DNA from 4 places in the Aquaspirillum sp. genome. Region 3 is predicted to be linked to each of the others. Evidence: predicted binding sites of a transcription regulator. Region 3 holds the regulator's gene; each other region holds the start of a gene.

Region 1 (6,205 bases), on a different contig from region 3:
CTTGAACCCGACCATCAGCGGAAATGACTAGTTTATTTGATCCAGCAGGCACAGTGATAGGCGGGTCTAATAAATACCCATTAGATGTGACTAACTGACCTTCGCTGTTTAGTTTAAAACTGCCATCACGCGTATAGCCTGTTGAACCGTCTGGCAATGTGACTCTAAAAAAGCCTTTACCGTTAATCGCAACGTCTAGTGACCCTTCAGTATTCTGCATATTTCCATCTGAATGAATCCGATCTGTCGCAACAGGGGCCGAACCTGTACCAACCATTAAGCCTGTAGGAATTTGTGAGTTATTTGCACTTTGAGAACCAGGCTGACGAATCGTTTGATACATTAAATCTTCGAATACAGCGCGGCTCTTTTTAAAGCCTGTTGTATTCACATTGGCTAGGTTATTGGTCACAACATCTAGCCGAAACTGACTAGAATTCATACCTGTTTTAGAGATATACAAGGAGCGTAACATATCAATTTCCTTTTTTAATATGAATTAGTTAGACAAGCTCATAATAGAGTTTGCTTGTCTTGCATTTTGGTCAGCTGTTTGCATGAGTTTAATATTTAAATCATATTGTCTAGCATGGTTGACCATTTGAACCAACGTTTCTACAGGGTTCACATTACTGCCTTCTACTGCACCAGCAATTAAACCTCTGGTTTCATCCAACTCAGGAATCTGACCATCACGCCGACGAAATAAACCATCGTTGCCTTTGTAAAACTCTTTCCCAGATTCATCAGCAACCATTTTAATTCGTCCTACGACTTGTGCTTGACGAACACCTTGATCAATAGCAACTGCCGTTACAGTCCCATCAGTACCTAACTCAACACGGCTGTTTGGCGGAATCGTTAAGGGCCCACCATCACCCAAAATCAGACGACCTGAGCGAGTTCGCATGAGACCATTTTCATCAACGACATATCCACCATCACGAGTATAGGCTTCATTGCCTTGCGGATCTTGCACGGCGAAGAAACCATGTCCCTTAATGGCAAAGTCTTGGTCGTTGCCAGTGTGATTAATTGGCCCTTGATTGGGATCATGGCCAACAGTGCTATCAACAGAGAAGGCACGAGTAGGGACACCATCCCCCACAACAGGAAGGGCTCGAAATGCCACTAACTCAGCCTTGAACCCATTCGTATTTGCATTTGCTAAGTTATTACTGGTTGTGGCTTGCTGCAATGCAACGTGCTTCGCTCCGTTCATTGCAATAAATAGCATCTTATCCATCGCACCTCCTTCACTTCTTTTCTGTAGGCTATTTTAATTTCATATAGCCTCAGTGTCCTGTCTAGGATGGCTGATTAGCCATCCTAATAACAGACTGAATTAACGTAAGTTAATCACGCTTTGCAATACCGCATCTTGAACTTTAATTGTTTGCGCATTTGCCTGATAGAAACGCTGCGCAGTAATCATATTGACTAACTCTGCAGTTAAATCAACGTTTGCTTCTTCTAACGCCTGAGACTGAATCAGCCCAGTATTAGTGCTACCTGGGTTATTCAATGTCGGCGTACCAGATTGATATGTTTGAATCCAACGATTATTACCAATTGATTGTAATCCTTGTTGATTCGGGAAATTGGCAAGAATAACTTGACCGATTGTTTTATTTTGACCGTTGGAATATCTGGCGCTCACAATACCGTCTTTACTAACTTCTAAATTAGTCACAACGGAGGGAGGATAACCTGGTTGAATAATATCATTGTTACTAAACTGTGCACCAAACTGAGTCGTATTAGCAAAATCAATATTAATATTGATTGGAGCTGCATTCACTGGCACCGCTAATCCACCTGGGTCAAAAGCGGTGAAGTTCAATAAATTAGGTCCTGTTGGCAATTTACCTTCAGTATCAAAAGTCAAAGTTTGTTGACCAAGATCTACAATAGTATTTGGATTTGCAGTTTCATCAACCCCTCTGGCGAATACTTGCCATGCCCCACCACCCGCAGTGTCCTTGACAAAATACAAATTTAATTTATAGGGATTACCTAAACTGTCATAGATATTAGTAGAAGTGGTATGATTATACGTGGCAGGATTTGCAGGATTAAACAGAGCAGGATCTAATGAGGTTTGACGAGAGTCAAGATTAAAAGCCCATTTTATTTCACCTGCACCAGCAGGGAAATCTGTGGGTCGGGGTTCCAACAAACTATTGTCGACTCTCATACTAGTCTGTGTACCTTCTAAGACACGGCCTGTGTTTTCATCCACTGCCCAGCCCTGAAGATTAGACCCACCGTTATTAACAATAAAACCTTCCCGATCGATCTTAAATTGACCATTTCTTGAGTAGGAAACACCATTGGTATCTTTAATAACGAAAAAGCCATTACCAGAAATAGCCATATCCATCTGATTACCCGTTGTGGTAATCCCACCTTGGCTAAATTGCTGCGCAATCGTTTCTGTTCTCACGCCTAAACCGGTTTGCGTTGCAGCGACACCATAAAAATTCGCAGCATACATATCAGCAAATTCAGCACGAGACCCTTTGAAACCAATCGTTCCGGCATTCGCTACATTATTACCAATCACATCAAGTTGTTTTGACGCAGCGTTAATCCCACCTACACCGTGTTGAAAGCCCATTTTTATCTCCTTAAAACCAAATAAAAACTAGTAGTTAAAATAATTAAGCACCTAACTGATAAATATCGGTCAAACCAACGCGAGTACCGTCTGGCAGATGCAGCTGTGCAGCACCTTGCGCCCAACTTACGGCATTAATGCGTTGATATGCCAAGGGCTGTGCAACAGCAACGTTGCCACCTGTTTTTGCCGAGACGCTAAAGCTATAAGCGCCAGCAGGCAAGGCTTCACCTGCACTATTTTTACCGTCCCACTCAAACTCCATCACGCCTTCTTTTTGCTTGCCCAATTCAATGGTATCCACCTTATCACCTTTGGCGTTATACACACTGATTGCGACAGTATCAGCCCCTTTTGGCAGATTTAACGCAGCACGAGCGGTACCCCCCTCAGCCAAAGTCAAACCAGAACCACCCACCAAGGCCGAACGCCCAACCATATTCGCGGCAGAGAGCGATTGTGCCGTAGCATACATCGTAGCCATGTCTTCCATGGTTTTATTCAGCTTTTCAATCCCTTGCACCGTACTGATTTGTGCCATCTGACTGGTTACGGCTTCATTATCCAAAGGATTTAATGGATCTTGCGTTTGCAGTTGGGTAACCAACAGTTTCAAAAAGCGATCCTGTGCTTCTTCAATCTCAGATTTTTTACCTGTTGCAGCAGTGCCATTGATATTGGCATACGGATCAGCAGCAGAAGTAGAATTCACGGTGGACATAATCAGAAATCCTTTAAAAATTACTGCTGACCAATGCTCAAAGCGGACTTGAGCAAAGTTTTGGTGGTGTTCATCAGTTCAACGTTGGTTTGATACGCTCGCGAGGCCGCAATCATATCCGCCATTTCTTCAACTGGATTGATATTCGGCATCGTCACATAACCCTGCTGGTTTGCGAGGGGATGTTTAGGGTCGTAAACCATTTTGGGAGGCGATTGGTCCTCAACAACAGCAGTGACTTTCACGCTATTGACTTGTGGAATCCCATCACGCACAGGAATGGGGGTGAACACCACTCGCCGCGCTTTGTAAGGGTCACCATTAGAAGCCACAGCGCTATCAACGTTGGCAATATTACTGGCCACCACGTTCAAACGCATGGATTGGGCTGTCATTCCTGAGCTGGCAATACCAAAAACTTTATGCAAAGACATGATTATTGTCCTTTAATCGCGTCGGACAGACCGGAAATCCGACGGTTTAAGAAAGTCAGGGTGGTTTGATAGCGCATGGAGTTATCAGTAAATTGTGTACGTTCTAAGTCCATATCGACTGTGTTGCCATCAATACTTGGCTGTACCTCGCGCCGATACTGTAACTCAGTCAAACTCACCGCTCTGACCTTGCCTTGTAAATGACTTTGATGGGTTTTTTCCATCGACATCGATTCTTTCTTTTGCAGCAATTCTGCTTGCGACAACGCTTTATTGAAATCAAAGTCAACAGACTTGTAATAAGGCGTTTCAGAGTTGGCAATGTTGCTGGCCAACACTTCATTGCGGTAGCTACGTAACCCTAGCGCCTGCTGCTGAAAATTAAAGTGTTTGGCTATTTTGTCGATCATAATGATTCGCCCTGTTGTACATACTGCCACGCCGTCAGGTTAAGCAGAAAACGTGCCAAAAAAGCACGTCACCCAACACCATGAATCTAAAACAAAAAATCGAATTCTGTCGTCTCAGTGCTGCATGTAAGACATTTCACCACGACAAGCCGGCAAGTTTTGCCGCTTGATTGCCGCATCACAAAAGTGTGTTTGCAATTTATGGGTTTTTGCCAGTTATGCGCTAACCATACCAGAGGCAAGGCGAGTTTATCCACTAAAAAAGCGAGACAACTCGATCAGCCAACGCCTCTGGACAGCCGGTTTCTTGAACTGCACCGAGTTTAATCGCTTCACCTGGCATACCAAATACCACACAACTGGCTTCATCTTGTGCTAAAGTCGTCGCCCCCGCTTGTCTTAAGCGTAATAAACCAGCTGCGCCATCTTTACCCATGCCTGTCATCAATACCGCCACCACCCGCTTAGCCGCAATATAAGTTGTGACCGAGTCAAACAGCACGTCCACCGCTGGTTTGTGGCGGTTCACCCTATCACCATCATCAAGATGACAAACATAACCACGGGCATTTTTACTGATTTGCAAATGGCGATCACCAGGTGCCAAATAAGCATGACCTGACAAAATCGGCTCACCCTCTTTTGCTTCGCTAACGTGTAATTCTGACAAGCTATCTAAACGGGCGGCAAATGAGGTAGTGAAACCAGGGGGCATGTGTTGCACAATCAACACAGGTGGCGAATCGGCAGGTAGCCGTTGTAAGAAAAGTTTTAATGCTTCTGTGCCGCCAGTGGATGCCCCCACCACAATCAACTGCACATGCTGGCTACGCGCTCTCACTGTTGGTAGAGGTCTGGGAGCAGTTTTTTGCGCTAGGGCCGCTCGGCGTGCCGCAAAACCACGACCAGCTAACGCCACCGCACGAATTTTATGGCAAATTTCATCGGCGTAATCAGCTAATAACAGACTGTGATTATCTGGTTTACAGACAAAATCAATTGCACCTAATTCTAACGCCCGTAATGTCGCTTCAGCACCTTCTTCAGTGAGAGACGACACCATTAAAACCGGCGTTGGACGTAAACGCATCAGACGTTCAAGAAAAGTCAATCCATCCATCTGTGGCATCTCAATGTCGAGGGTAATCACATCAGGATCGAGCTCTCTAATTCTCTCACGCGCAACTAAAGGATCTGGAGCGACGGCAACAACTTCCATATCATCGGTGGAATCAATAATTTGTCGTAGTAATGAGCGCATTAAAGCAGAATCATCCACCACGATTACACGAATTTTTCGCATCAGCCTTACTCTAATTTCGCGCGCTAACAGGCGGCTAGGCCTTAAAACAACTCTGCATCGCCACTAATTGGACGCACCACAATCCGTTTTTGATAACGCATTTCCCGATCAATCACCGCTGGCTTGGTTTGTTCACGAATAGTTTTTACCATGACCCGCCCTGTGTGAGAAAAGAAATACACTTTTCGCGCTTCTTGGCCTAATAAATCTTCTGCCACCACAGGAATACGTTCCATTGCCAAATAGTCTTTGACAAACTGCGCATTACGCGGCCCCACATTACCCACGGTCATGCCAGAAAGGACATTGCCCCCACCAAAAATCTTGGCTTCAAGGTTTTGTCGCGCTGCGCCTAATTTCAACAAATGGTTAATCAGAATTTCCATTGCATAACTACCATAACGCGCTGCACTGCCCACCACAGAAGATTCGCTTTCACCAGCATCAGGCAACATAAAATGATTCATGCCACCAAATCCTGCTTTACGATCACGAATACAGGCAGCAACACAGGAACCCAAAACCGTTACGATTAAACGTCCATCTGTTGAAACATGATATTCACCCGGAAAGACTTTCACCGCAGGCGAATCAAAAGTCTTGTCATGGTAAAAATGTGAGGCAAAAACCTCTTGGTAATCGGCGGCTAACATCAGTGTTTCTCAACAGGAGGATTGGCAAGGGTATAAACTGTGCGGCCACAAGGGGCAAATAAGC
Region 2 (6,205 bases), on a different contig from region 3:
GGTTAGCTTCGGTTAAAGCGCGTTCGACCAGTTGCACCGCATGATCAATGTCAAAGGGTTTGGGTAAATACTCAAAAGCCCCACCCTGAAAGGCGGCGACGGCTGAGTCCAGATCCGAATGGGCGGTCATCACAATCACCGGCAACTCTGGATACTCACCTTTCACTTTGGCAAGAAACTTTAAGCCATCGGTGCCGGGCATGCGGATGTCGCTGACGATCACCCGTGGCACACGGTCGTACATGGCATTGAGGGCGTCATCAGCACTGCTGAAACTTTCAAATTGAATCCCTGCCCGACTGAGTGCTTTTTCGAGCACCCAGCGTATAGACTTATCATCATCAATAATCCAAACAGGATGGGTCATGGTGTTTTTTCTCCCCCGTTATTCGGTTTGCTGGCAAAAGGTAGTAACACAGTAAAACAGGTGTAACCGGGGCGTGACTCAAAGTCGATGGCCCCTTGATGTTGGTGGACATAGGTTTGTGCCAATGTCAGGCCAAGGCCTGTGCCCTCGGCTCGGCCAGTGACCAACGGATAAAAAATATGGTCTTTTAGCTCGGCGGGAATGCCGGGGCCGTTATCGATAATCTGTAATTGCAACGCCAATTGATAACGTTTGCGGGCAAGGGTGACTTGTCGTGCGACACGGGTACGCAACACAATATCACCCACCCCGTGCATCGCTTGTACGCCATTGCGGACAATGTTTAATACCACTTGGATCAATTGTTCCTTATCTGCAAGCAGAGGTGGCAAACTGGTATCGTAGTCGCGCTCTAAACTCAGTCCATGCGGATATTCTGCCAAGACCACACTACGCACCCGTTCTAACACTTCGTGAATATTGACCTCAACTTGTTGATGTTTGCGGCTAGGGGTGAGTAAACGATCAACGAGCGACTGTAGCCGCAACGCCTCTTGGGTAATCACATCAAGGTATTCGCGCAGTTCGGGTCGTTCTGCCAACTCCAAGGCCAATAATTGTGCTGCACCGCGTATCCCACCCAAAGGGTTTTTAATTTCATGTGCCAAATTACGGATTAGCTCACGGTTGGCTTGTTGTTGGATTAACAGGCGTTCCTCGTTGGCAATTCGTAAATGTTGTTCCACGGGCCGCAGCTCAATCAGCGCAGCACACTGCGGATGTTCAATAGGGGTGATGGTGCACAACACATGAAGATGTTGTTGTTGGCAGGTGTCGAGCTCGAGGTCGTGTTCGGTAAAACTGACGTTGTTACCGATGGCCGTTTTTAAGCCATTCAGCAGACGCCGGCTATCGACAAAGAGGGTGTGGAGTTGGTGTCGTAGTAATTCACGACAGCCAAGCGCAAGCAGGTTTTCTGCAGCAGGGTTGACATAACGTAGGGCTCCGGCCTGATCGACAGCAATCAGGGCAGTATCGAGCAGTTCAAAACCACAAAATTGACGGTTTAGCGGGTTGTCTTGACGGGCGTTCATCGCAGTGCGCTCCTTTATCGAACACGATAAAGCAATAAGCAGGCCATTTTTTTACCAGAGGATGTCCCGATACGGCGCGTATCGTCCAAAAAAGAAGCAAGCTTTCGCACTGTTTTGGTGCGTCAAATTCAAGCAAATCCAGTCATGTCGCGTGCAATCGCCTGTTGATGCGGTGGATGGCCGCAAATCGTGGTGTACCGGCGCAATGCTTGCTTGGCATGGCTGTTCTTTAAGGACAGTCGGCGCGTATTGTTGGGCCTGTTGTTGATGGTGTCATGCTGTTTGAACAGGCAGACAAGCGTGATTGAAGGCGCTGATCTGGGAGGGTGGGGGATGAGCGGTGTTGATACGGGGTGAAGCGGAGGGAACGCGATAATCGAAAGCGTAGGGGTGAGATATTGTGGTGTGGGTGGGCTGATAAACGTTGTGTAACCATGCTGGCGTACCTAGCCTCATGCTGCTGCCGCCCAGTAACAAAAGACGCAACACAGATATCCCCTCAAATCAATGGATTTAGCCACTATCATAACGGTTTTTTATGCAAACCCATGCAAAAAGGCGGTGTTGCCACCGCCTTTTTTAGCTTAATTTGATCGAACTAAGGATTACAGCGAGTAGTACAGATCAAATTCAACAGGTGTGGTAGTCATACGGTTCAGGTTGACTTCTTGCATCTTCAATTCGATGTAAGCGTCAATGAATTCGTTCGAGAACACACCACCACGAGTCAAGAACTCGCGGTCTTTGTCCAACGCATCCAGTGCTTCTTCCAACGAAGCACATACGGTTGGGATCAGTTTGTCTTCTTCTGGTGGCAGATCGTACAGGTTTTTGTCTGCTGGATCGCCGGGGTGAATCTTGTTCTGAATACCATCCAAACCAGCCATCAACAGCGCAGCGAAGCACATGTATGGGTTGGCCAGTGGATCAGGGAAACGTGCCTCGATACGGCGGGCTTTTTCGCTGGCCACGTGAGGGATACGGATGGAAGCCGAACGGTTTTTCGCCGAGTAGGCCAGTTTCACCGGTGCTTCGTAGTGTGGCACTAAACGCTTGTAGGAGTTGGTACCTGGGTTGGTGATGGCGTTCAATGCTTTAGCGTGCTTGATGATACCGCCGATGTAGTACAGCGCAGTTTCAGACAGGCCTGCGTATTGGTCGCCAGCAAACAAGTTTTTGCCGTCTTTCCAAATCGATTGGTGAACGTGCATACCCGAGCCGTTGTCGCCAACGATAGGCTTAGGCATAAAGGTTGCTGTTTTGCCATAGCTGTGTGCTACGTTGTGTACCACATATTTCAGAATTTGGGTCCAGTCAGCACGTTGAGTTAAGGTGCTGAATTTGGTACCAATTTCGTTCTGACCTGCGGTGGCCACTTCGTGATGGTGCACTTCAACTGGCACGCCCATTTCTTCCAAAGTCAACACCATCGCAGAACGCAAGTCTTGCGAAGAATCGACTGGAGGCACTGGGAAGTAGCCGCCTTTCACGCGAGGACGGTGGCCGGTGTTGCCGCCTTCGTATTTCTCGCTAGAAGACCATGCAGCTTCTTGTGCTTCGATCTTGAGGTGACAGCCGGACATATCCACGCCCCATGTCACGCTGTCGAAAATAAAGAATTCAGGTTCTGGGCCAAAGAAAGCGGTATCGCCCAAGCCAGAGGCTTTCAGATAGGCTTCAGCGCGTTTGGCAATCGAACGTGGGCAACGGTCGTAGCCTTTGCCATCAGCAGGATCGACCACATCACATGTCATGATCAATGTGGGTTCGTCAAAGAACGGGTCGATATTGGCCGTTGCTGGGTCGGCCATCAGCAGCATGTCGGAAGCTTGGATCCCTTTCCAGCCTGCAATCGAAGAACCGTCAAACGCGTGACCGTGTTCGAACCATTCTTCAGCGTCTTCAGTGAGGACGTGAGCAGGGATGGTAACGTGCTGTTCTTTGCCACGCGTATCAGTAAAACGCAGGTCAACGAATTTCACGTCGTTTTCTTCGATCATCTTCAAAACATCAGCAACCGCCATGGTGTTCTCCTGAAAATTCAGATGCAGATTCGGTTTATTTCTGTGGGTGGGTCTTGTTACTGCCACTAGCGCGTTTTCTTAAAGCAGGAAGCGTGCCATCTAAACAAACCGCTTAAAATCGCTTAGCAAAAGCCTATTTTGCCCGCGAAACGCTATTGTGCCATGCCGTTACAGTTTCTGGGGTGGCTGTTTTTGCTCATTTTTGGTGCAATGCAAAATAAATTGCACCAATAGTGTGCTTTTGCCAATTTTAGGTCACAAAATGGGGCGGGCAGTGAAAGCATTGGCGGTGATTTCGCTTCTTTGACATAATCGGCTGCAGTCAAAATTGTAAGCCTGCTGTGTTGCAAAGCGATGTTGCCTCGCTTGCGACAATAAGACTATTGAAAGAGGAATGACATGACAGAGCTCGACACGCTTTTGCAAACTGCCGCCCAACGTGCACAACAACAGGGCTTGCCCTATGCTGGTCTGTTATTACCGACCGAGGCAGCGGCTTTATTGGCGATGCCTGAAGCAGACGCGGTTTTGGTGGATGTCCGCTCGGCGGCAGAATGGCAATTTGTTGGCCAAGTTCCACAGGCTGTTCATATCGAATACAAGTCGTTTCCCGGCATGGTATTAAACCCCAACTTTATTAGCAGCTTAAAAGCGCAGGTACCATCCGAGAAAAAAGTGTTATTTTTGTGCCGTTCTGGTGCACGTTCGCACGATACGGCGTGCCTTGCTGCCGCAGAGGGCTACACCGCGTTTAATATCTTAGAAGGCTTTGAAGGCGATTGTGATGCACAAGGGCATCGCGGTACCGTGAATGGCTGGAAGGTTTGCGGTCTGCCGTGGCAGCAGGGTTAATCATTTTGTCATTGCTTTTTTAGGAAAATGTCTCCTATGACCGATCGTTATGCTGTTGTGGGTAATCCGATTTCCCACAGTCAATCGCCTTTGATTCATGCGGAATTTGCCCGCCAAACCAGTCAAAAACTGACTTATGAGCGTTTGCTCGCGCCATTAGACGGCTTTGCAACCACTGTGCAGCAGTTTGTCAGCGAAGGCGGTAAAGGGGTCAATATTACGATTCCGTTTAAGCTCGAGGCACGGCAGATGGCAACACAACTGACCGAGCGTGCGCGATTGGCGGATGCGGTGAATACCTTAACTTTCAAAGAGGGTGAAATTTTTGGTGACAACACCGATGGCATCGGGCTAGTACGCGATATTGTACAAAACCTCGACTTTGCGATTGCTGGTAAACGGGTATTGGTATTGGGCGCAGGGGGGGCGGTGCGTGGTGTGCTGTTGCCTTTATTAGAGCAAAATCCTGCTAGCCTAACCGTGGTCAACCGAACTGTGAGTAAGGCACAAGACCTTGCAACGGCTTTTGCTGCCCAAGGCAAGATTGAAGCTTGCGGTTATGACGCCCTTCAGGGGCAACAGTTTGACATCATTATCAATGGTACGTCTTCTAGTCTGAATGACGAACTGCCTCCGATCCCGAATGGTCTCTTTGCCGAGGGCAGTTTGGCCTATGACATGATGTACTCGTCGGGTTTAACACCTTTCTTACGTCGGGGGCAGCAAGAAAATGCAGCGATGTTGGCCGATGGTTTGGGCATGTTGGTTGAACAAGCCGCCGAAGCCTTTTTAATCTGGCGTGGCGTGATGCCAGAAACCCGCACCGTGATGGGGTTGTTGCGTGAGGTGCTTTCTTGAGCTTGCGTAAGCGCATTGCACAAGTGGTCGGCATTTTGCTGGCCATTTGTTTTTTATATCAGCTATGGATTTTCGGTCATATTGTGTATTGGCGCTGGTATCCACCAGCGATGACCTCGTTTATGTCTGAACAACAAGCCCGCTTACAGCAAGACAATCCCGAGGCTGAGCTGCGTTATCAGTGGGTGGACTATCCCCATATCTCTTCACATCTCAAGCGCGCAATTGTGGCAAGTGAGGATGCTAAATTTCTCAATCACGATGGTTTTGATTGGGAAGGCATTCAAGATGCGTGGGAAAAAAATCTGCAAAAAGGCCGTATCGTGGCCGGCGGTTCAACCATTAGCCAACAATTAGCAAAAAATCTGTTTCTGTCTTCACAGCGGACACCGTGGCGGAAAGCGCAAGAGGCAGTGATTACGGTAATGCTAGAGATGGTGTTGGATAAACAACGCATCTTTGAGATTTATCTCAATGTCGTTGAATGGGGGGACGGTGTGTTTGGCGCAGAGGCGGCGGCACGACATTACTATCGAACGTCGGCAGCGAAATTAGCCAAGCCACAAGCGGCAAAATTGGCAGCCATGTTGCCGAATCCACGCTATTACGACAGCCATCGCAATGATCGCCGTTTATTAAGGAAAAGCGCCATTATTGTGCGGCGCATGACTTATGCGGACATTCCTTGATGCTTTTCTCGCCATACCTCGCTAAAATCTGCAACCTGTTCTCAATGCTCGGGCAATACCCGACCACGACAATGGACCTCCCCAGTCGATCTCAACACGATAGTTATTTGATTTTATTACCCGCCTGATGCTGCGGTGCATTGCTCATTGCCTGCACCGCCGCAGGCAATGAGGATGCACCTATGTCCGATAATCGCCACAATCCAGAAGGCCTCCACGCCAGCCTGCAACAGGTCATTGCATTGTTGCACCGCCATAAAATTGTCGAAGAATTGATTCATCGCCAAGACATGCCCAAACATGACTTAGTCGAAGATTTGG
Region 3 (6,205 bases):
AGGCCTTGACTGGGTAAGAGCCACAGCCATGCCAATAAGCATTGTGCTGCAAGATGTCCTGCTGCGGAAAACAAACTCAGACTGATCAAACCAAACCAAGGTTTCGGTAAATATTGTGCAATGCCAAGCAAGAGTAAGCTGCCACAGGCACCCGATAACGCTAAGAAGAAGCCGGGGGTAAATAAACTCCCCAACCATAAAGCACTGGCCACCACCCGAATTAAATTCACGGCTACGGCTGCCCGCCAGCCTAATTTTTGTAAAGCAAGTAAAGTGACCAGATTGGCTAACCCGGGTTTGACCCCCGGCAACGGGGAAGGGAAATAAGCCTCAACCACACTCAACACAATCCCTAAACAGGCCAAACGCGCAATGTACTGATCTTGTTGGCTTGGTGCGAGACTAAAAACTGAGACTGTCATGGGAATGTGTCGCTGTTGGCAGTTCGATACTGACCTGATTCGGTAAACAAATCGCGGTTTGTCCCGCGCGTTGCAACCAACCTTGCTGGACACAGTATTGACGTGGGCTTGGGTCGCGGCTGATACGAATTTGACCTTGGCGAATTTCGATTTCTGTCGGGCCTAGGGCACCTTTGACCGTCACCGTTTGGTTTAGACGCAGAGACAGCCGATGTTCAATTTTACCACCAACACGGACGATGGCTTCTTGGGCGGGGGCATGTTGCCAGCTCCAATTGAATAGGGCCAATACCACGGCACCAAAGAAAAGGATGCACAACACATCACCCAAACCGAGGGGGTGTTTCATGCTTGCGTGGGTGGTAATTGCCGATGGCGCAGTAAAACCTGTTCATTTGGAAAAGTGCGACTCAGCCGTTCTGCTAAATAAACAGAACGATGTTGTCCGCCAGTACAGCCAATCGAGATCGTAAGATAACTGCGATTATCCTGATTAAACTGTGGTAGCCAGCGTGACACAAATTGGTGAATGTCTTGGTACATCTGCTCCACTGTCGCCTGCTGTTCAAGGAATGCCGCGACAGGGGCATCTTGGCCCGTTAAAGGCCGCAGGGTAAGATCGTAGTAGGGATTTGGTAAACAGCGGACATCAAACACAAAATCTGCATCAAGTGGCACACCGTGTTTGAAGCCGAATGATTGAAATAACAAGGTCAGTGGTGCGGTATCGGCATCGGCAAATTGTCGCACCCAGCTTCGCAGCTGATTGGCGCTTAAGGCGCTGGTATCAATTCGGTGTCCTAGTGAATGTAAGTCGCCCAACATATCGCGTTCTTTAGCGATACATTCGGGGATGGTTAAACCTTGTTGTGACAGCGGATGGCGGCGGCGGGTTTCGGAATAGCGTCGAATCAGGGTGGCGTCTTGCGCATCTAAAAATAATAGACGCACATCAAAGCCATGCTTACGCAAACTGCTCATGGCCGCCGGCAGCTGCGATAGCATCGGGGCGCTGCGGGTATCAACGCTAATGGCAATCCGTTGATAATTGTATTTTTGATATAACAGGATAATGCGTGCTAAGAAGCCGGTGGGAAGGTTATCCACACAGTAATAGCCAAGGTCTTCCAGCATGTGCAGGGCAACCGACTTGCCTGCACCAGATAAACCGCTAATCAGAATCAGCTGCATAGTCTTGTTCACGCATCATACGGGTTTGCCGATCAATAAAATCTCGGGTGCTATCGATGCCACGCAACTGCAAAATATAGTTGCGGACGGCGGCTTCGACGAGCACAGCAAGGTTGCGCCCGGCTGCCACGGGAATAGTGACTCGCCGTACTTTCACGCCAAGAATATCTTGCGTCTCTGATTGAATGTTCAGGCGGTCGAGACCTTGCATCACTTGGTCATTCGCCTTCACCAAATGAATAATCAGCTTGAGCGCTTTTTTCGGGCGTACAGCCGTTTCACCAAACACCGAGCGGATATTTAAAATCCCCAAGCCTCGGACTTCCAGAAAATCTTTTAACATATCTGGACAGCGGGCTTCGAGAGTTTCAGGGCCAATCCGATACAGTTCTACGGCATCATCAGCAACTAGACCATGTCCACGTGAAATCAGTTCCAGTGCCAGCTCGCTTTTCCCCATCGCGCTATCACCAGTAATCAACACCCCAATTTCCAATACATCGAGGAAAACGCCATGCAAGGTTGTCGAAACTGCCAAGATGCGCGCCAGATAAATCCGCATCACATCCATCAGATAAGGCGAGGGCTGGGTTGAGGCCAATAATGGCACGCGATAGCGTTCGCAATATTGCCGTAGTTGTGATGGAACAGGTTCACCATTTGCGACAATCACCGCTGCCATACTGAGCGAAAACAGTTGGTCGAGCATTTGACGGGCATCGTCGGCCGAGAGCCGGTTGAGGTAATCAATTTCAGCAACCCCAAAAACTTGGATTCGATTGGGGTGGATGAGATTGATATGTCCAACTAGAGCAAGGGTTGGCCGCTGTTCATCATTGCTAATTCGGTTGTCAGTTCCCGAGGCACCAGCAACCCAAGCCAAATTCAGTTTTTGACAGTTATCTTGGTATAGCTTGCGAACGGTAATACTGGGCATGGTTAACGTCGTTCTGTGAGGAGCTGATAAGCCGTAGTGGGAGAGTCCGCTGCCAACAGTGCCTCACGTAGCTGGCGACTGCTAAACAGTTGGGCTAATTCGGAGAGGACTTGCAGATGTAAGTCAGTGGCTTGTTCCGGTACTAACAAAACAAATAAGTTTTGCACCGGTTTGCCATCAGGAGCATCGAATGGGATAGGCGTTTTCAAACGCACGAAAGCGCCGGCGGCTTCTTTCAATCCCTTGGCGCGGCCATGTGGAATAGCTACACCTTGTCCTAAACCGGTTGAGCCGAGTTTTTCGCGAGCAAAGAGGCTGTCAAAAACCTCGCTACGGGCAATGCCGTGGCTATTTTCAAACAGAATTCCCACTTGCTCAAAAACCCGCTTTTTGCTTGCCACATCAAGGTCAAGCACGATGTGGTCGCTTGGCAGAATCTTGGCGATAAGGCTCATTACGAACATCCGAATCAGAAAAACTGCTGGATTGTACGCCGGTTTTCAGGGATTGGCAGCGCATAGGCAAAGCGGGAACTCAGAGTTCCCGCTTGTCATGGTGCGGCAGACTAGACCGGCACCTAAGAATTGACCGTTAAATCAGGGCTTACACAGAGGAATCCATCACTGGCCGCTCGGCATGGTGCTCGGTGATTTTTTCTTTGTGTTTCAACACTTGGCGATCAAGTTTGTCCGCCATCGCATCAATGGCAGCGTACATATCGCTGTGGGTGGCTTCGACATGGATATCTTTCCCTTTCAAGTGCAAGCTTGCACCGACTTTCTGATCCAATTTCTCCACCGACAGAATCACGTTCACCGCGATCACGTTATCAACGTGACGAGTGATACGGTCGAGTTTGGACACGATGTAGTCGCGCAGGGCGGGAGTGACCTCAAGATGGTTGCCGCTGATGTTAAGGTTCATGTCCTTTTGCTTTCCAAAAAATGCGTGGCTGTACGCAATGTTTTGTTCCTGTTGCTATAAGCAGCGTAGCAGGCCTGACTTTCCCGACTGCGTCTGGAACCCTTCCAGACACAGCGCCATCGTTACCGAACGGACTTGCCACGGGTAGCGCAGTAATGGTTGCGAGCCATTGGAAGCCGAGACTTCCTTTACCAAATCAATATAAACCTTGGGTATACCGCACACTAGAGTGCTTTACGTTGGTTGGCTGGTGGTAAATGCAAGGCCTCACGATATTTTGCCACCGTACGCCGCGCAACTTGTATCCCTTCACGAGACAGTAACTCGGCCAGTGTATTATCTGACAGCGGCTTTTTCGGGTCTTCTGCCTGTATCAGTTTCTTTAATCTTGCCTTGATCGCCGTGGCAGAGCAACTCTCTCCACTGTCTGTTTCAAGGCCACTACCAAAAAAGTATTTCAATTCAAAGAGTCCACGCGGACACAATAAAAACTTTTGTGAGGTTACGCGAGAAATTGTTGATTCGTGCAAGCCGAGTTCTTCGGCAATTTCTCGTAGCACCAAGGGCAACATCGCTTCTTCGCCATGTTCAAAAAAAGCTTGTTGCCGGATCACAATGGCTTCTGCCACGCGGAGAATGGTGTCAAAACGTTGGCGGATATTACGCACCAGCCAGCGTGCTTCTTGTAGCTGGCCATTTAGGGCATTTCCGCTTTCGCGTTGTTGTTTGAGGAGATTGGCGTAGAGGCTGTTGACGCGCAAGCGTGGCATCGCGGCTGAATTAAGACGTGCGACCCATGCTGCGCCTTGTTTTTGAACCACAATATCAGCAGCAACATAACGCGTTTCTTCTCCACCAAAACCCGCGGCAGGGTAAGGATTCAAACTGGCAATGAGCTGCTGCGCGGCTTTTAGGGCATGGTCATCTTGTCCGGTGAGCTTGCGCAGGCGGGAAAAATCCCTGTTAGCTAACAGATTGAGATGTTGTTGGCTGATTTCAAGAGCTAAATTACGAATCGCTGAATGGGGCTGTGCTTGCAACTGTAAACGCATTGATTCATGCAAATTGCGTGCGCCAACCCCCGCTGGTTCAAATTGTTGCAACAGAGACAGCCCAACTTGTAACTCACCCAGTAGTTCATCCGCTTCGGTGGCGAGTTCTTCTGACAACTCGGCAGCGAGGTGGTCTAGACTGTCTTCTAAATAGCCTTGTTCATTTAAGGCTTCAATGAGCAAGGTGACAATGGCGCGGTCGCGTGCGCTTAAGACATGCTCGGCTAATTGGCTTAACAGATGTTCGCGTAAAGTTGGCTCGTGACACAATCGGCCATGAGGGTCGAAGTCTTCATCTTCATCACGAGGTAAACCACTGCTGTTACCCCAGTCCCCCCCATAATCCAATTCGAGATGTGTCTCGCTCAGGTCTTCTTTGGGACTGTCGTGATTGGTGTCTGAGGGTTCGTTGACAGCGTCGTGTGGTGGGTGTGCCGGTTCGATGTCGCTCGGGGCTTCATACTCATCAACTCGTTCCAACATCGGGTTTTGTAACAAGAACTGCTCGATTTCTTGTTGTAACTCAACCGTTGACAGCTGTAACAGACGAATAGACTGTTGTAACTGTGGGGTGAGCGTCAGTTGTTGGCTGAGTTTGAGTTGTAAACTTTGCTTCATCAAGGGCCAGATTCCTAGAGGTGGAAATGCTCGCCTAGATAGACACGGCGGACTTCTTCATTATCAACGAGCTGTTGCGGTAAGCCGGCGGCTAAAACGCTGCCATTGCTGATGATGTAGGCGTGATCACAGATTCGCAGTGTCTCGCGTACATTGTGATCGGTGATCAGGACACCAATGCCACGGCTTTTGAGATAGCTGATGATTTTTTGAATATCAATCACCGCAATCGGATCGACCCCAGCAAACGGTTCATCCAACAAAATAAAGCGTGGTCGTGTCGCGAGGACACGCGCAATTTCAACCCGTCGCCGTTCGCCGCCAGACAAAGACAGCGCACTGTGTTCACGCAGATGGCTGATGTTGAGATCTTCCATCAGTAAATCGAGCTGGGCATGATTGTCTTTGTGGTGGCCGCCGGCAATTTGCAAAATCGCCAAGATATTCTCTTCGACGGTCATTTTGCGAAAAATCGAGGCCTCTTGTGGCAAATAACCAAGGCCAAGACGGGCGCGTTGGTGCATGGCCAAGGTGCTGATGTCGCGATCATCTAAGAAAATATGCCCGGCATCCGCCGCCACCAAACCGACAATCATATAAAAACTGGTGGTTTTTCCAGCCCCATTGGGGCCCAGCAAGCCAACTACCTCACCACTTTTGATGTCTAAAGACACATCCTGCACCACCGTTCGCTTTTTATATGTTTTGCGTAGGTGGCGCACAGAAAGCACACTCTGAGGGGTCATGGCTTACTCTTTGGCTGCAAGATCACGGTAACGCGGCCATTTTTGCCACCGCCATTGACCTGAAAGACTTCGGTTTTGCCGTGATAGGTGATGCTATGGCCGACGGCGCTGTCTTGGCCACGCTTAATACGGGCTTGTTCGACGAGGCGCACTTCTTCGCTGCTGCTGTCGTAATCAATCCGTTTGGCTTGGCCCTCAACCCATTCTGCCGCCTGCCCGTCTTTGGCATCTAGGCGTTGCTTAAAATAAGCAGGGCTACCGACGGCAGTGGCTTGTTGTTGACCATTGCCTTTGTCCGTTGCCACGATTTTGCTG
Region 4 (6,205 bases), on a different contig from region 3:
GACCGAGGGTACACCGAGAAATACCGCAGCCGAGGTGAGCCGATTCACTTAATCGGGATTGAGTTTAGCCGCGAACAGCGGAATGTGGTGGGGTTTGAGTGGGAAACTTTACCTGCCTCCAAATCAAATTAGGGAGACCCATGAGCGCATCTCAAAGTGAAATTGAACGCACTGGCCAAGCCTTAGCAGAAGAAGCATGGATTGATGTGATTCGGCGCATGGACGAGGTGTATACCGAGTTGGTCACTTCTCAAGAAACCTTAGAGACCAAACACCGCGAACTGGCTGAAGCACATCAGTTTACGGAAGGAATCCTCGCCGCGATGACGGATGTGATGGTGGTCTGTGACGCCTTGGGTTATGTCAAACAAGTGAACCGTGCGATGACCGAATTGACAGGACGCAGTGAAACAGGACTGATCGGGGAAAACCTACTTAATTTAATTGCCTACCCACAACAACAACCACAATTACAACAACAGCTCCCCCCCACTCAACCAGAGGTGAGCGACCTTGATTTGAATATTTTTTGTCAAAACGGCAACACAGTCCCCGTGACATGGAATATCAGCGCACTGTTCGATGGCCAACATCGTTACAGTGGTTTCGTTGCTGTGGGGCGGCCAATGGGTGAATTAAAACGTGCATATGCTGAGCTAAAACAGGCCCATCAAGCACTACAAGCCGCACAAGCCCAGCTCATTCAAGCAGAGAAAATGGCGTCTTTGGGTCGTTTAGTCGCAGGGGTGGCACATGAGTTGAACAATCCCATCAGTTTTGTCATGGGTAATAGCTATGCGATGCAACGCTATGCACAAAAGCTACAACGCTATCTCGCTGCCGTGCATCAACAGTGCCATGACCATGATTTGCAGTTATTACGCCAACAACTAAAAATTGACCGTTTATTGGCTGACCTACCGTCTCTTACCGAAGGTTTACTTGAGGGCGCACAGCGCAGCAGTGCCATTGTAGATGCGTTAAAACGTTTTTCTGCTGTTGAAACCGATATACAACAACCAGTCAATTTGGCCGAATGTATTCAACAAGCTTTGCATTGGGTGGTTCAAGCCATGCCACATCGAGTGACAGTGCAAGAAGTTGGCTTAGCTGAAGCCTGTTGGGTCTCGGGTTCGGCCAATCAATTACAACAAGTGCTAGTCAATTTAATTCAAAACGCGTTCGATGCGGTTGAAACTGTACCACACCCCCAGTTGGAATTGACACTGTCACAAGACACTGACCAAGCCGTCTTTACCTTAGCAGACAATGGCACAGGGATTGCCACCGCCGACTTAGCAAAAATTTTTGATCCTTTTTTTACCACTAAACCGGTGGGTAAAGGCACGGGTCTAGGGCTCTCGATCAGCTACAGCATCGTGGAAAAACATGGAGGCCAACTTACAGCAGGTAACCGCACTGAAGGGGGGGCTTATTTCAGTTTACGTTTACCACGATTGCAAAACTGATAAGTAAGCATCCAATCTGATGGATAGTAAAATTTCAGCATCCATCATCAAGCACACTCTGTTTTTTTCATCCACTCACAAAAACAATCACTTAGCTCACCTTTGCCTCCGAGTGTTGACTGGCACGATTTTTGTGTCGCGCTGACGTCAGCGCGCCAGCACTGGCGTGACCATAACAACATCTCGGAGACGCTATGAATCGCACCCGTTTACTTAGTGCTATCTGCCTTAGCACCCTCGCCCTGCCTGCCGCAGCCCACACAGGTCATCAGGATAGCTTCAGTTTCTTATCTGGTTTGGCTCACCCCGTTGGCGGTTTTGATCACCTCCTTGCTATGATTGCAGTTGGGCTTTGGGCCGCCAAACAACAAGGCACACAACGGTGGCTTGCCCCTGTCACCTTTGTGTTATCAATGCTCATCGGCGCATTACTTGGTGCAGCTGAGTTGACCCTGCCTGCTGTCGAATCGACTATTGCCTTATCAGTTCTGATTTTGGGTTTGATGGTTGCAAGTCATCGCACAGTCGCCCCTCAGATTGCCTTACCTTTAATCGCCTTGTTTGCCTTGAGTCATGGTCATGCCCACGGTGCCGAAGCCCCCTCTGGCACACTCTGGCTCTATATGGTTGGGTTTGTGATTGCCACCTCAGCCTTACATACCGCAGGTTGGTTTGCTGGTGAAACGCTGTTACGGAAAGCCGGCGCGTTATTGCGTACCGCAGGTATCGCCATTGCTGCCAGTGGTCTGTGGTTATTTGGTAGCGCTCTGTAACTCGACTTCGTCACAAAGGCCTGATCATGGAAACGTTCTATCAAGCGATGCGTCGGCAAGGCGTCACCCGTCGTACCTTTTTAAAATTCTGTAGCCTCACCGCAACTGCCATGGGCTTAGGGTCAACCATGGTGCCTCGAATTGCCCATGCCCTCGAAACCAAACCCAGAATGCCAGTGATCTGGTTGCATGGTTTGGAATGTACCTGTTGTACCGAGTCGTTTATCCGTTCAGCCCATCCCTTGGCCAAAGACGCGATTTTGTCGCTGATTTCACTCGACTATGACGACACAATTATGGCAGCGGCAGGGCATCAAGCCGAAGCCATCTTGGAAGAAATTGTTGAAAAATATAAGGGACAATACATTGTTGCTGTCGAAGGCAACCCACCCTTGAATGAAGATGGTATGTATTGCTTCCCCGGTGGTGAACCGTTCGTTGAAAAGCTCAAACGTGTTTCTGCTGATGCTAAAGCCTTAATTGCATGGGGTTCTTGTGCCAGTTGGGGCTGTGTGCAAGCGGCAAAACCCAACCCAACACGGGCGACCCCCATCCACCAAGTGATTTTAGACAAGCCGATTATTAAAGTCCCGGGCTGTCCTCCTATTCCAGAAGTGATGGCAGCGGTTATTACCTATCTTGTCACCTTTGATCGCATTCCCGAATTGGATCGCCAAGGCCGCCCTAAGATGTTCTATGGCCAACGGATCCACGATAAATGTTATCGCCGCCCCCACTTCGATGCCGGACAATTTGTCGAAACCTGGGATGATGAAGGCGCACGACTGGGCTATTGCTTATACAAAGTCGGCTGTAAGGGCCCAACCACCTACAATGCCTGTTCTACTGTGCGCTGGAATGGTGGGGTAAGTTGGCCGGTGCAATCGGGTCATGGCTGTATCGGCTGTTCAGAAGATGGATTCTGGGATAAAGGCTCGTTCTACGACCGCGTTACCAATATCCCACAATTTGGCATTGAATCAACCGCCGATCAGATTGGGATGACAGTCGCCGGTGGCGTTGGGGCAGCGATTGCAGCACATGCGGCAGTCAGTGCAATCAAGAGCACGGTGTTGAAAAAACAAGACCTGAAACCGCTAGAGGCAACAGCACAGCAGAAGGAGAAAGCATAATGGCCGCTTATCAAACTCAAGGCTTTACGCTAGACAACAGCGGCCGGCGGGTGGTGGTTGATCCAGTGACCCGTATTGAAGGCCATCTGCGTTGTGAAGTGAACCTCGACAGCAATAATGTGATTGCAAATGCCGTCTCGACGGGGACGATGTGGCGTGGTTTGGAAGTGATTTTAAAAGGCCGTGATCCACGCGATGCGTGGGCCTTTGTAGAGCGCATCTGTGGCGTCTGTACCGGCACTCATGCCCTTACCTCAGTGCGAGCCGTCGAAGATGCCCTAAAAATTGACATTCCAGCCAACGCCAACTTAATTCGCAATTTAATGCAGGCTGCGTTGTATGTGCACGACCATTTAGTGCATTACTACCATTTGCACGCCTTAGATTGGGTCGATGTCGTCTCTGCATTAAAGGCAGATCCAAAGCGCACCAGCGAACTGGCACAAAGCATTTCTAAATGGCCACTCTCAAGCCCGGGTTATTTTCATGATTTACAAACGCGGTTAAAGCGTTTTGTTGAATCTGGTCAACTTGGCCCGTTCCGCAATGGTTATTGGGGACACCCAGCCATGAAGCTACCGCCAGAAGCCAACTTAATGGCGGTGGCACACTACTTAGAAGCGTTAGATTTCCAAAAAGAAATCGTCAAAATTCACACCATTTTCGGCGGCAAAAACCCACACCCAAACTGGCTAGTCGGGGGGATGCCGTGTGCGATCAATGTTCATGACACAGGTGCTGTTGGCGCAGTGAATATGGAACGCCTGAATCTGGTTAAACAAATCATCGACCGCAGTATCGAGTTCTGTGAACAAGTGTATGTGCCAGATGTAATCGCTATTGCAGGATTCTATCCAGAGTGGTTCAAAATTGGCGGTGGATTGGCTAGCCAAAGCCTACTGTCTTATGGCGATTTCCCCGATCAGGCCAACGATCATCGCGCCAGCAATTTGCTGTTGCCGCGTGGCGCCATTATCAATGGCAAATTCAATGAAATTCATCCAGTTGATTTGTATGCACCTGATGAGATTCAAGAATTTGTGACCCATAGTTGGTATAGCTATGGGGATGACCAAAAAGGATTGCATCCCTTTGATGGCATTACCGAACCGAAATTCGAGCTTGGCCCTAACCACAAGGGAACAAAAACCAAGATTGAATCGCTGGATGAATCGGCGAAGTATTCGTGGATTAAGTCCCCACGCTGGAAAGGTCATGCGATGGAAGTGGGGCCGCTGGCACGGTATCTCATTGGTTATCATCAAAACAAGCCCGAGTTCAAAGAACCTGTTGATGCCCTGCTCAAGCATTTTAATGCCCCTCTCGAAGCCATGTTCTCGACCAATGGTCGGACAGCTGCACGTGCGATTGAAGCAGTGTGGGCAGCCAAGCAGATGTCACGCTTCTACGATCAATTGATCAGCAACATCAAAAATGGTGATTCCAGCACTGCCAACGTCGAGAAATGGGATCCAAGCACATGGCCGAAAGAGGTCAAAGGGGTGGGCTTTACCGAAGCACCACGCGGTGCATTAGGGCATTGGCTCAAGATCAAAGACACCAAAATCGAGAGCTATCAATGTGTGGTACCAACCACATGGAATGCAGGCCCACGTGATAACAAGGGACAGATCGGTGCGTATGAGGCCTCGTTATTGGGCACCAAAATGGCTATCGCCGATCAGCCGTTAGAAATTTTGCGTACCTTACACAGTTTCGATCCATGCTTAGCCTGTTCTACCCATGTAATAGGGGATGACGGTGGCGAGTTGGTTCGCGTACAAGTGCGCTAGGGGCTAACCATGAAAAGCTATGGATTTGACGGCAATGCACCACAGGGGCTGGGGCGTAAAGTCACATCGGTATATGTCTATGAAGCCCCAGTGCGGCTGTGGCATTGGGTGACAGTTGCCTGTATTGTGATTTTATCGGTTACAGGCTATTTCATTGGTCAACCACTACCCAGCACAGGCGGCGAAGCAACGTTTCAATATCTGATGGGTTACCTACGCTTTGCCCACTTTGCCGCAGGCTATGTGTTGGCAATTGGTTTGGTTGGGCGGTTGTATTGGGCGATAGTGGGCAATCACCATGCCCGTGAAATTATCTTGGTGCCAATTTGGGATAAGGCATGGTGGAGTGAATTTTTCTTTGAGATTCGCTGGTATTTGTTCATTGAACGCTATCCGAAAAAATACATCGGACACAACCCTGTCGGGCAAATCGCGATGGCCAGTTTTATCTGGGCAACGGTGTTTATGTGTTTCACTGGCTTTGCGCTGTATGGTGAAGGCACCGGCGAAGGCAGCTGGGCGCACAGCGCCTTTCATTGGGTCATCGTTGCTTTTGGCAATAGCATAGATGTTCACAGCTGGCACCGCCTTGGTATGTGGGCCATTTTGGTGTTTGTAATGATTCATGTCTATGCCGCGATTCGCGAAGACATTATGTCTAAGCAAAGCATGGTTTCCACCATGATCAGTGGCTTCCGCATGTTTAAAGACTGAACCCAGCCTTTACTCATCCAGAGCGCGCGCACCACGCTGTATTACACAGTGGGTGCGCGTACTGATCTCAGTGACTCCACATCATTCTCGGGTGTAGATCACTTCCCAATCGCCATCATCCCCATCGTCGATGTCATCCTCATCCGCTTGGTAAGCAGGATTGAGGGTGAACTGATGTTCACGCAACACGGCTAATAGCTCACGGACATCTTCTGGCAAGCGTGATTTCCAACTCATTGCCTCGCCTGTGGTGGGATGAATCAAGCCTAACACCGCCGCATGGAGGGCTTGTCGGCCCAGTTTTTTCACTGCCAAGGCCAAGT

The links. Region 3 encodes sigma-54, which starts transcription at its own class of promoters, with help from an activator protein. Its sites were predicted from a motif close to CTGGCACGCTTCATGCTT; they were not measured.
Region 1: the regulator sigma-54 is predicted to act here: its motif matches at 4,227-4,244, upstream of flgB (flagellar basal body rod protein FlgB).
Region 2: the regulator sigma-54 is predicted to act here: its motif matches at 1,491-1,508, upstream of glnL (nitrogen regulation protein NR(II)).
Region 4: the regulator sigma-54 is predicted to act here: its motif matches at 1,589-1,606, upstream of ACTBZS_RS10870 (HupE/UreJ family protein).

The regions. Positions count from the first base shown of each region.
Region 1 covers NZ_JBSQVP010000003.1:72,953-79,157, reverse strand. The annotation lists gene flgG (flagellar basal-body rod protein FlgG) at 1-475, opposite strand, end outside; gene ACTBZS_RS01375 (flagellar basal body rod protein FlgF) at 500-1,246, opposite strand; gene flgE (flagellar hook protein FlgE) at 1,346-2,620, opposite strand; gene ACTBZS_RS01365 (flagellar hook assembly protein FlgD) at 2,664-3,341, opposite strand; gene flgC (flagellar basal body rod protein FlgC) at 3,362-3,775, opposite strand; gene flgB (flagellar basal body rod protein FlgB) at 3,778-4,185, opposite strand; gene ACTBZS_RS01350 (protein-glutamate methylesterase/protein-glutamine glutaminase) at 4,442-5,488, opposite strand; gene cheD (chemoreceptor glutamine deamidase CheD) at 5,530-6,141, opposite strand; gene ACTBZS_RS01340 (CheR family methyltransferase) at 6,141-6,205, opposite strand, start outside.
Region 2 covers NZ_JBSQVP010000020.1:5,397-11,601, forward strand. The annotation lists gene ntrC (nitrogen regulation protein NR(I)) at 1-367, opposite strand, end outside; gene glnL (nitrogen regulation protein NR(II)) at 364-1,461, opposite strand; gene glnA (glutamate--ammonia ligase) at 2,067-3,485, opposite strand; gene ACTBZS_RS05060 (rhodanese-like domain-containing protein) at 3,885-4,337, shown strand; gene aroE (shikimate dehydrogenase) at 4,374-5,195, shown strand; gene mtgA (monofunctional biosynthetic peptidoglycan transglycosylase) at 5,192-5,884, shown strand; gene mgtE (magnesium transporter) at 6,067-6,205, shown strand, end outside.
Region 3 covers NZ_JBSQVP010000066.1:2,742-8,946, forward strand. The annotation lists gene ACTBZS_RS10270 (Gx transporter family protein) at 1-422, opposite strand, end outside; gene ACTBZS_RS10275 (NusG domain II-containing protein) at 403-771, opposite strand; gene rapZ (RNase adapter RapZ) at 768-1,613, opposite strand; gene hprK (HPr(Ser) kinase/phosphatase) at 1,594-2,550, opposite strand; gene ptsN (PTS IIA-like nitrogen regulatory protein PtsN) at 2,553-3,005, opposite strand; gene hpf (ribosome hibernation-promoting factor, HPF/YfiA family) at 3,154-3,474, opposite strand; gene ACTBZS_RS10300 (RNA polymerase factor sigma-54) at 3,699-5,144, opposite strand; gene lptB (LPS export ABC transporter ATP-binding protein) at 5,159-5,890, opposite strand; gene lptA (lipopolysaccharide transport periplasmic protein LptA) at 5,887-6,205, opposite strand, start outside.
Region 4 covers NZ_JBSQVP010000076.1:3,007-9,211, reverse strand. The annotation lists partial or broken gene ACTBZS_RS10880 (PD-(D/E)XK nuclease domain-containing protein) at 1-132, shown strand, start outside; gene ACTBZS_RS10875 (PAS domain-containing sensor histidine kinase) at 141-1,469, shown strand; gene ACTBZS_RS10870 (HupE/UreJ family protein) at 1,664-2,242, shown strand; gene ACTBZS_RS10865 (hydrogenase small subunit) at 2,269-3,375, shown strand; gene ACTBZS_RS10860 (nickel-dependent hydrogenase large subunit) at 3,375-5,168, shown strand; gene cybH (Ni/Fe-hydrogenase, b-type cytochrome subunit) at 5,178-5,882, shown strand; gene rluD (23S rRNA pseudouridine(1911/1915/1917) synthase RluD) at 5,964-6,205, opposite strand, start outside.